DNA from 3 places in the Glutamicibacter sp. BW78 genome. Region 1 is predicted to be linked to each of the others. Evidence: riboswitches for the same ligand, from Rfam matches in the RefSeq annotation. Region 1 holds a riboswitch; each other region holds the start of a gene.
What was found. Region 1 has a riboswitch for S-adenosylmethionine ahead of CIK75_RS09040 (MFS transporter). Riboswitches for the same ligand answer to the same signal wherever they lie in the genome.

Region 1 (3,204 bases):
CCAGGTCCCGGTCAACGACCCGTTCCTGCTGGTCTCCGCGATGGCTTCCGTCACCGAGAACCTGGGCTTCGGGGTCACCGCCGGAACCGCCTACGAACACCCCTACCCGTTCGCCCGCCGACTGGCGACCCTGGACCACCTGACCAACGGCCGCGTCGGCTGGAACGTCGTGACCGGTTACCTGCCCTCGGCGGCGAGGAACATGGGCCAAGAGGACCAGATGGAACACGACGAACGCTACGACCACGCCGATGAGTACCTCGAAGTCGTCTATAAGCTGCTCGAGGGCTCCTGGGAGGACGACGCCGTGCTCCGCGACCGTGAAACGGGGGTCTATACCGACCCGTCGAAGGTCCACGAAATCGGCCACGAGGGCAAGTACTTCAAGGTCCCCGGCATCGCCATCACCGAACCCTCGGTGCAGCGCACCCCGGTCATCTATCAGGCCGGCGCCTCGCCGCGCGGCCTGGAATTCGCGGGGGCGAACGCCGAATCGGTTTTCGTGAACAGTCCCACCAAAGAAATCCTCACCGACACCGTGCGGAGGATCCGGGACAACGTCGAGGCCGCCGGCCGCGACCGCTACGACGTGAAGATCTACACGATGCAGACGATCATCACCGCTGCCACGGACGAGGAGGCGCAGAACAAATACGCCGACTATGCCTCCTACGCCGACATCAACGGGTCGCTGGCCCTGCTCTCGGGCTGGACCGGAATCGACATGTCACAGTACGACCTTGACGACGTGATCGGTGAGGACGTGAAGTCCAATGCCATCCAGTCCTCGGTGGAGACGTTCAAGAAGGCCTCCGGGGATGACGGCAAACCGTGGACCATCCGCCAGTTGGCCGAATGGATCGGCGTCGGCGGTTTCGGCCCGGTCACCGTCGGTGACGGGGCCCAGGTCGCCGCGAAGCTCGTTGAGTGGGTCCAGGACACCGACGTGGACGGCTTCAATATTGCCTACGCCATCACCCCGGGAACCTTCGAGGACGTCGTCGAGTTCGTCATCCCCGAACTGCAGGCCCTGGGTGCCTACCCCACCGAATACGCGCCGGGGACCCTGCGCCAGAAGCTCTTCGGCGCCGGGGACCGGGTCAAGGACAGCCACCGGGCTGCCGACTACCGGCTCGCGGGAGCACAACTGGCCACCAGCTAGACCGCAGTACCGAAAACCACCATCCAGAGCGGACGAGAGACCTGGCTCGTTGACTCCGCAGCAACCACCCGTTTCGGGCAGGTGCTTCCGCCGGGACCGATGGAAAGGACCCCTCATGACTATCTCCACCCCCACCCCGCCAACCCGCAGGATGCGTTCTCGCGTCGCCGTCGCCAGTTTCATCGGCACCACGATCGAGGGCTACGACTTCGTGCTCTACGGGCTCGCTGCGGCGACCGTCTTCGGCCCGCTGTTCTTCGCCCCGGCAGATCCCCTGGTCGGGACGATGGCCGCCTTCGCGACCTACGCCGTCGGCTTCATCGCCCGCCCCATCGGTGGGCTGCTCGGAGGGCACTACGGGGACCGGATCGGACGCAAGACCGTGCTGGTTGCCTCCCTGCTGCTGACAGGAATCGCCACCACGGCGATCGGTTTGCTGCCCACCCACGACACCGCCGGATGGATTGCGCCGGCCCTCCTGCTGATCCTGCGGGTGGCCCAGGGCATCGGCTACGGGGCCGAATGGGCCGGAGCGGCCCTGATGACCGTCGAACACGCTGCCCCCGGGCGTCGCGGGCTGACCAGCAGCGCCACCCAGATCGGTCCGAGCGCGGGAATGCTGCTGGCCACCGCGGTGCTGTTGGGTCTGGAATCGGCTCTGCCGGATGCCGCCTATCTGGCCTGGGGGTGGAGGCTGCCGTTCCTGGCGAGCATCCTGCTGGTCGCCGTCGGGCTCGTGGTGCGGCTGAAGATCGAGGACAGCGCCTCCTTCAAGCAGGTCGTTCAAACGCAGCAGGTCTCCCGCCGCCCGGTGCTGGAATCGCTGCGCACCCATCCCCGCCAGGTCGCCCTGACCACCGGGCTGCGCATCGCCCAGAACGCGTTCTACTACGTCTACACGGTCTTCATCCTGACCTACCTGGCCCAGGGCGGAATCAGCCGCGAAACCGGGTTGCAGGCCATTCTCATCGCCTCCGCCCTCGGACTGGTCACCGTCCCGTTCTGGGGCTGGGTATCGGACAGGATCGGGCGCCGGCGCACCTACCTCTTCGGCGGGATATTCAGCATCCTGGTTGCCCTGATCGCCTTCCCGCTGCTCGATACCGGCAGCTTCGTGCTGATCGTGCTGACCGTCGTGCTGGGCATGAACATCGGCCACGATGCGATGTATGGCCCGCAGGCGGCGTTCTTCTCCGAACTCTTCGACACCCGGGTCCGCTTTTCCGGGGTGTCCATCGGCTATCAGATCGGTTCAGTCCTGGGCGGTGGCCTGGCCCCGCTGGTGGCCACCGCGCTGCTGGCCGCCGGCGGCGGCAGCCCGTTCTGGGTCATCGCCTACTTCGTTGCCGTCGGCGCGCTCACCGTCGTCACCACCCTGCTTTCCCCCGAAACCAGTGCGCGGGATCTGGACGCACGCCAAGACGCCTGCACCGTCTCTGAGCCCGAACATACCCTCGTCAGTTAGGAACGACCATGAGTGAAACCACCACCACCCCACCGGCCTTCGACACCCCCGTTCCGGAGGGCTCCGAAGCCCGCTATCTTGCCCTGGCCGCACGCTTCCGCCCCGTCTTCGAGGCCATCGCCGTCGACGCCGTCGCCCGCGAACAGGACCATGTGCTTCCCTTCGAACAAGTCGGGTGGCTGCAGGAGGCCGGTTTCACCACCTTGCGGGTGCCGGCCGAATACGGCGGGGACCCGGTGAACCATGAACACCTGTTCCGGCTGCTGGTGGAATTGGCTGCCGCCGATTCCAACGTGGCCCATCTGCTGCGATCACATTTTTCCTTCGTCGAAACCATCGCCTTGCAGCCGAGGGACTTCCGCAACACCTGGTTCCCGCGGGTACTGGCCGGGCAGATCTTCGGCAATGCGGCCACCGAACGCGGTGGCAACGCCCTGGGCACCACGGCAACGAAACTGAGCGAGCACGACGGCGGATGGGTCCTCAACGGTGCGAAGTACTACACCACCGGCAGCATCTTCGCCGACTGGGTGGTCGTGATGGCCAGCACCGAAGGTGTCGAAGGCCGGCAGTACGC
Region 2 (3,204 bases), on a different contig from region 1:
CCCATGCCGAAGAGGTAGGGCAGGATCGGGATCAAGGCACCGGAGGCGAAGAAGCAAAAGCTGGAGGCGGCAGCACCGATAGCCGATCCGAGGGCTTCGTGTTCGTCACCGGCGGTCTCGGGTACCTCGGGCTGCAGCGATAAGGACGGGTCGCAATCGCAGCTGAAAGTTCCCAGCCGTTCGGCGGCCCGGTGCTCGGCGGCTTCCCGGCTCATCCCGCGGGCCCGATAGACCAGAACCAATTCGTTGGCCTGCAGGTCCAGATCCGGGGCGGCGATGAGTGTGACCTGGGTTGGCTGGGAAGCGGTGAGTAGTTCGCGCTGTGACCGGACGGAGACGTATTCGCCAGCGGCCATCGACAGGGCGCCGGCGAGCAGGCCGGCAACACCGGCAAAGAGGACGAGGGCGCTGGACACCCCGGCAGCGCCGATGCCCATCACCAGGGCCAGGTTGGAGACCAGCCCGTCGTTGGCACCGAAGACGGCTGCCCGAAAGTTTCCCGAAAGTCGGTTGCGGCCGCGGACCGCAAGACCACGGACGACTTCCTCATGCACCAGCTCATCGGCGGCCATCTGGGCGGTGGCGTCGGCATCATTGTCGTAGGGGGAGGACCCTTCGGCTCGTTGGGCCAGCGCCAGCACGAAGACCGAACCAAAGTTTCGGGCCATGAAACGCAACATGACGCGGCTGAAGGAGGGCCGTGCCGTCTTCCGGGCGTGTTCGCCCAAAAGGGTGGCCCAATGTTCCTCGTGGCGGGCTTCGGCACGGGCCAGGCCCAAGAGGATTTGGCGTTCCTCGCCGTCACGGCGTTTGGCCAGGGTCAGATAGATGGAGCCTTCAACACGTTCATCGGCCAAGTATTTGCGCCAGCGCCTGATCTCGGCGGGCGTGGGCTCCCGACGCGGGGACTGCGCACGGAGCGGGTCGGCGTCGGGGGAGGGGGCATCCGGTGCCATCGGGGGTCCTTTAATCGGGTCGTTGTCCCCGCACGGGGGCGGGGGTGCCGGTCAAAGGTTGGTGGGGTACAACAAACCTCGGACCGCCATCAGCGGGCCGAAGGTCTCGTTCGCCCGGCGTCGAAGCCGGGTGGATTGCCGGACCGCCTGGTCGGCGATCAGTATGTCGACAGATCCTCTTCCGCCCGTGCCGGATCAGTGATCCGGCTCGGGCGGGGTGTGGAACTACTCCCCTTCAGCCGACCAGCATACCCGAGGGAGCCTCGGCGTGGTCGCGAACGGGCAGACGCTCAAGGAAGAATACCTGAGCTTCTCCGTCGGGGCGGTGTGCCCGGGGGATGCGCACGGTCAGTGCGCAGGAATCGGATTCCCAGACCGGTCGACCGGCCGTGTTGGCCAGCGCATAGTCGAGATCCTGAGGGTGGGGCGCGATGAAGCGTTCCCATTGACCGTCTACGTTGAGGCAGACGGTGCCTAGCATCGAATCGAAAATTGGAAGGACGGAGACGCTTTGCGCCACGGATTTCCTCTCGTGCGTTCTTACCCAACACGTTGTCGTGCGGGCCGCTTCCTCATCCGAACCACCCACGAACCTGGGGTTGGTGCGCGGGTAGTCGGAGCTGTTGCCCGCGTCTCATGAAGCTTTTTTCCAGCCTAACGCGATTGCCGAGGCAACCCAAGCTGTGTTCTACGTCATCCCCACTGCATCCCAATGCTGGCACGGCTAGATTCGTTTCGACTCATGGGGCCAAAAAGGGGTTTCGGCAGGGGTTCGACCATCAAAGCGCCGTGCCGCCATGGCCTCTTTCCTCGCCCGGCCGGCCGGCCGGCCTGCCCTGACCGGGGACCCTGGGGGAGCAGCCGGTGCGGAGTTCCCCGGATTCGAACGCAAAACCCCGCCGTCGCGCCGGGAACGATGGGCGACGGCGGGGTTTTGTGGTCCTCTACTGGTCGGCGGAAACGCCTTCCATATCGACCCGTCCGGAGACGCGATCCGACCAGTGCTTCGTCACCTCGGTGCGGGTCGGCGCCGAGAGCAGGCTGAACAGGACATAGACCACGAGTGAGGCACCGAGACCGAAGTAGATCGGGTCGTTGGCGTAGACGCCGGCGAACTTTTCGGTGGAGAGGACTTCGAGGGTGATCATGGTCGTCAGGGTGACCAACGTGCCTGCCGCCATGGACAGGGCAGCACCGGTACCGTTGCCCCGCTTCCAGAGCAGACCGCCCAGGATCGACACCAGCAACCCGCCGACCAGGATGTCGTAGGCAATGGTCAGGGCGGCGACGACATCGTTGACGAGGATCGCCAGGATGATGGACACGGCGCCGAGCCCCAAGACCCAGTAGCGGTTGGCGGCGATGTCGTGTTCGGGGTTGCGGCCGGTGTTGACCTCGATCTTCTTGCCGAACCAGCCGGCGACAAAGGGGGTGACGTCGTTGCGGGCCACCGTGGCTGCGGCAATCAGCGCACCGGAAGCGGTGGACATCATGGCGGCGACGGCGGCGGCCAGGACGATGCCGCCGACGGCCACCGGCAGCAGGGTCATGGCGACCTCCGCGTAGACCACGTCCTTGCCCAAGGCCTCGATGTCGATGCCGGGCAGCGCGACGCGGGCCGACATGCCGATGATGGCTCCGGCGATGCCGTAGATGACGCAGTAGATGCCGGCGGTGGCGCCGCCCCAGCGGGCCACCTTCGGGGTGCGGGCGGTGAACACGCGCTGCCAGATGTCCTGCCCGATCAGCAGGCCCAGCGTGTAGACGACGAAGTAGGTGATGATGGTCTGCGCCCCGATGCCGCCCCAACTGAAGAAGGCCTCGCGGGCGCGTTCGGGGATGCCGGCCGAGATGCCGTTGAAGCCGCCGGCCGCCGACAGGGCGAAAGGCAGCATGAGGGCGAAGACGCCGATGGTCTTGATGACGAACTGGACCTGGTCGGCCAGGGTGATGGACCACATGCCGCCGATGGTGGAGTAGATCAAGACGATGGCCCCGCCAACGGCGATGGCGATCCAGCGCTCCCATTCGAAGAGGACGACGAAGATCGTCGCGTAGGCGCCGGTGGAGGTGGCGCAGAGCATCAAGGTATACGCCAGCATGACTACCGCCGAGGCGTTCGTGGCCTGCTTGGAGCCGTAGCGCAGCGTCAGCATCTGCGAGACGGTGAAAATCTTCAGTCGTTGCAGGCGCGGGGCGAAGAGCATGCTCAGTAGCAGCACCCCGATGCCGATGGCGATCACCAGCC
Region 3 (3,204 bases), on a different contig from region 1:
GGTCACCCGCACCCAGCGCAATAACTCGGGTGGTGGCGGCTTCGGTGGCGGTAATGCCGGAGGAAACTTCGGTGGCGGAAACCAGGGCGGCAACGCTGGCTTCGGTGGGGGCAACCCCGGCGGAAACCAGGGCGGTACCTGGAATGCTCCAGCTGAGGACCCTTGGGCTTCCTCCTCCAACAGTGGGGGATGGGGCAACGCCGGCGGGTCCGACGAACCTCCCTTCTAACGCAACACCATTTATTCACCATCCCGCGGAAAAATTCTGCGGGCTCCACCAGATAAAGGAGCTCCACGATGGCTAAGGCTGAACTCCGTAAGCCCAAACCAAAGTCCAATCCCTTGAAGGCCGCTGACATCACTGTCATCGACTACAAGGACGTAGCATTGCTGCGCAAGTTCATTTCCGACCGCGGAAAGATCCGTGCCCGTCGCGTGACAGGCGTCTCCGTCCAGGAGCAGCGCAAGATCGCCCAGGCCATCAAGAACGCGCGTGAAGTTGCCCTGCTGCCTTACTCCGGCGCTGGCCGCGGCTAGGAAGGGATAACACCATGGCAAAGCTGATTCTGACCCACGAAGTAACCGGTCTTGGTACCGCTGGCGAGGTCGTCGAGGTAAAGGATGGTTACGCACGTAACTACCTGCTGCCCCGCGGTTTCGCGCTGCTCTGGAGCAAGGGTGGTGAGAAGCAGGTCGAGTCCATCAAGGCTGCCCGCACTGCTCGCGCCATCGCATCCCTCGAGGATGCCCAGGCACTGGCCAAGAGCTTGTCCGCCCAGGCGGTCAAGATCACGGTCAAGGCCGGCCAGGGTGGTCGCCTCTTCGGCACCGTCAAGACCGCCGATATCGCCAACGCAGTCGAGGCCGCAGGCCTTGGCTCGATCGACAAGCGCACGGTGGAAATCCCCGAGCACATCAAGTCGACTGGCAACTACCAGGCAACCGTCCGTCTGCACGAGGACGTCTCCGCGACCATCGACCTGCAGGTCGTCGCCGCGAAGAAGTAGCCACCACCGGTAGCCGGCTTCGTCCAGGGGACGTGCGCCGGCCACAGTGGAACCGAGGGGCCCCACGCGTCAGCGTGGGGCCCCTCGGGCGTTTAAGGGTGCCCCCGAGTTCGCTCGCTTGCCCCACCGGTCACTGCCGGGGATGGACCTTGCGAAATATTGCGGAGATCTTTGACCCCGTGTACCTACCGGCTCTAGCGTGGAACGTGAATCAAGAGCGCCACCTTCCAAGCCCTGGCTCGGTGGCCGGCAACCCTCTCACGGTAGTGGGGTGCTCCAGGTGATGATTCGGCCGTTCGGCTTCCCGAACGGCAAGTACCGCACGCCGTTTGGATTCTTTGGACCCATGGGGCGTGCCAAACGCCGGAAGCAGAGCAGATGACACTGTCCCATGATCTTCAACACGACGCACTCCGTCAGGCCTTCGCCCGCCACCCCTCGGGGATCGCTGCACTGTGTGCGATCATCGACGGCGAGCCGCAGGGCCTGGTCGCCTCCTCCTTCACCGTCGGGGTCTCCATGGACCCTCCGTTGGTGATGTTCGCTGTACAAAACACCTCCCGTACCTGGCCGATTGTTCGGGGCGCGGGACGGATCGGTGTTTCGGTCCTCGGGGAGGCCCATGAGCGGGTCTGTCGGCAGATCGCCTCCAAATCCGGTGACCGGTTCGCCGGATTGAGGCTGGATTCCACCGACGAGGGGGCGCTTTTCCTGCAGGAGGCAGCGCTGTGGTTGGACTGCAGCGTGGAACACGAAATCCCGGCCGGGGACCACCATGTGGTCCTGTTGCGCGTCCACGGGCATGCCACCCACGATGGGGCTAACGACCCCCTGGTCTTCCACGGTTCGGCCTTCCGTACCCTGCAGGCAGACGCCCTCGTCTAAGGCCCGATGGTGCGGTTACAGGCCGCGCAGGGAGTCCACGTACCGTTTCGCTTCGAGCAGACCCAGACCGGTGTCCTGTCGGATCTTACGGACCGCGGAGACGTAGTTTCCTTCATTGACCAGCTGCATCACGCGTTCAAAGTTAGGATTTCCGGGCCCCGGTGCCATCCCCTGGGGGTGCTCGTGGTCGAATCCGGTGCTCTGGCCGGTACGTCCGGGGGAGGTGCTGGCTGCCTGGGCGGCGCGGGCCGTCGTGGCCGCTCGAATCTTCTCAGCCTTCTGGGTATCGATTTGCTGTTGGTGGGCTGCGGCGGCGTTCAGTCGGGCGATGTATTGGTCGGCGTCGTTGGGGTGACCCGAAGGCCGTGTCTTGAAGACCCATGTCAAGGCGCCAAAAGCCGCGAATAGGACAACGATGGCGATGATCGTGGTGAGCAGTTCCGAACCGCTGATCTCAAACATGTCCCCTCCTGGGGTTCAGGTGCCGCCGCCCGGACGACGGTCTTGCGTCCATCATGGCACTTGCCCGCCCCCCATGCTTGTTCAGGGCTGGTGGAGTTCGGACATCACGGAGTGATGTCCAGTATCCATGAGGTCACGCAGGATGCCGAGGTCGACGCCGACCAAGGTACTGACGTAGCGGCAGGAGGCGCCGCGTCGGTGCTTGCCCAGTGCGCCGCAGAGGTCCGCGGACACGAGGGGGCCCGTCAGCCCATAGGGGGTCCATGACGAGGCCCGGGGAGAGGACCCGATGGCCGGGGCATCTTCTTCGCGCCCGGCGGCGTAACGGAAATGGCAGGCACCGAAGCCGATGATGCGCGGTCCCCACATCACCGCAGGGCTGCCGCTGGCTGTTGGCATGCAGTGTGTCTGCCAGGTCGGCTGATCCGCGGCATGAGGCGTCCGGCCTCGGCCGGATATCGCTCATGTCAAAGCAACCCACAGCAGGCGGCGTGTCTGTGGAGAACTAGTACCAACTTGTGGATAAGTCGCTAAGGCACACAGGCGTGCTGGTTGGCAACCTGCAAGTACAGGGTGAATGTTGACCAAAAACATATTTCCATCAAATGTTATCCACAGATAAAACTCCTAGTCAGACCGTATTAATCAAGAAAAATCAAATGTAATCCACAGGCTCATCCCCAGTCTGTGCACACAACACGCCGCGTCACCCACAGGTTCTCCACATGGGCTGTGGATAACTCCCTTTGGTTCTACGGGTTGGGAGCATAGGGTGACAGGGTCCCCGGCTCCAACCGGGTCGATTTCCCCGGTCTGCAACCACCCCCGCCACCCTTGTGTTGGGAGGGCG

Region 2: linked by a shared signal. The riboswitch ahead of CIK75_RS03055 (hypothetical protein) and the one ahead of CIK75_RS09040 (MFS transporter) in region 1 are both predicted to bind S-adenosylmethionine.
Region 3: linked by a shared signal. The riboswitch ahead of CIK75_RS14325 (flavin reductase family protein) and the one ahead of CIK75_RS09040 (MFS transporter) in region 1 are both predicted to bind S-adenosylmethionine.

The regions. Positions count from the first base shown of each region.
Region 1 is NZ_NRGU01000032.1:81,889-85,092, forward strand. Features, by position in the region: gene CIK75_RS09035 (LLM class flavin-dependent oxidoreductase) at 1-1,162, shown strand, start outside; SAM riboswitch class I at 1,179-1,268, shown strand; gene CIK75_RS09040 (MFS transporter) at 1,278-2,627, shown strand; gene CIK75_RS09045 (acyl-CoA dehydrogenase family protein) at 2,636-3,204, shown strand, end outside.
Region 2 is NZ_NRGU01000020.1:12,937-16,140, reverse strand. Features, by position in the region: gene CIK75_RS03060 (VIT1/CCC1 transporter family protein) at 1-956, opposite strand, end outside; gene CIK75_RS03055 (hypothetical protein) at 1,192-1,476, opposite strand; SAM riboswitch class IV at 1,488-1,598, opposite strand; gene CIK75_RS03050 (sodium:solute symporter) at 1,901-3,204, opposite strand, start outside.
Region 3 is NZ_NRGU01000039.1:319,320-322,523, reverse strand. Features, by position in the region: gene CIK75_RS14340 (single-stranded DNA-binding protein) at 1-229, shown strand, start outside; gene rpsR (30S ribosomal protein S18) at 298-537, shown strand; gene rplI (50S ribosomal protein L9) at 552-1,007, shown strand; SAM riboswitch class IV at 1,217-1,331, shown strand; gene CIK75_RS14325 (flavin reductase family protein) at 1,386-1,892, shown strand; gene CIK75_RS14320 (hypothetical protein) at 1,908-2,354, opposite strand; gene CIK75_RS14315 (DUF1801 domain-containing protein) at 2,436-2,753, opposite strand.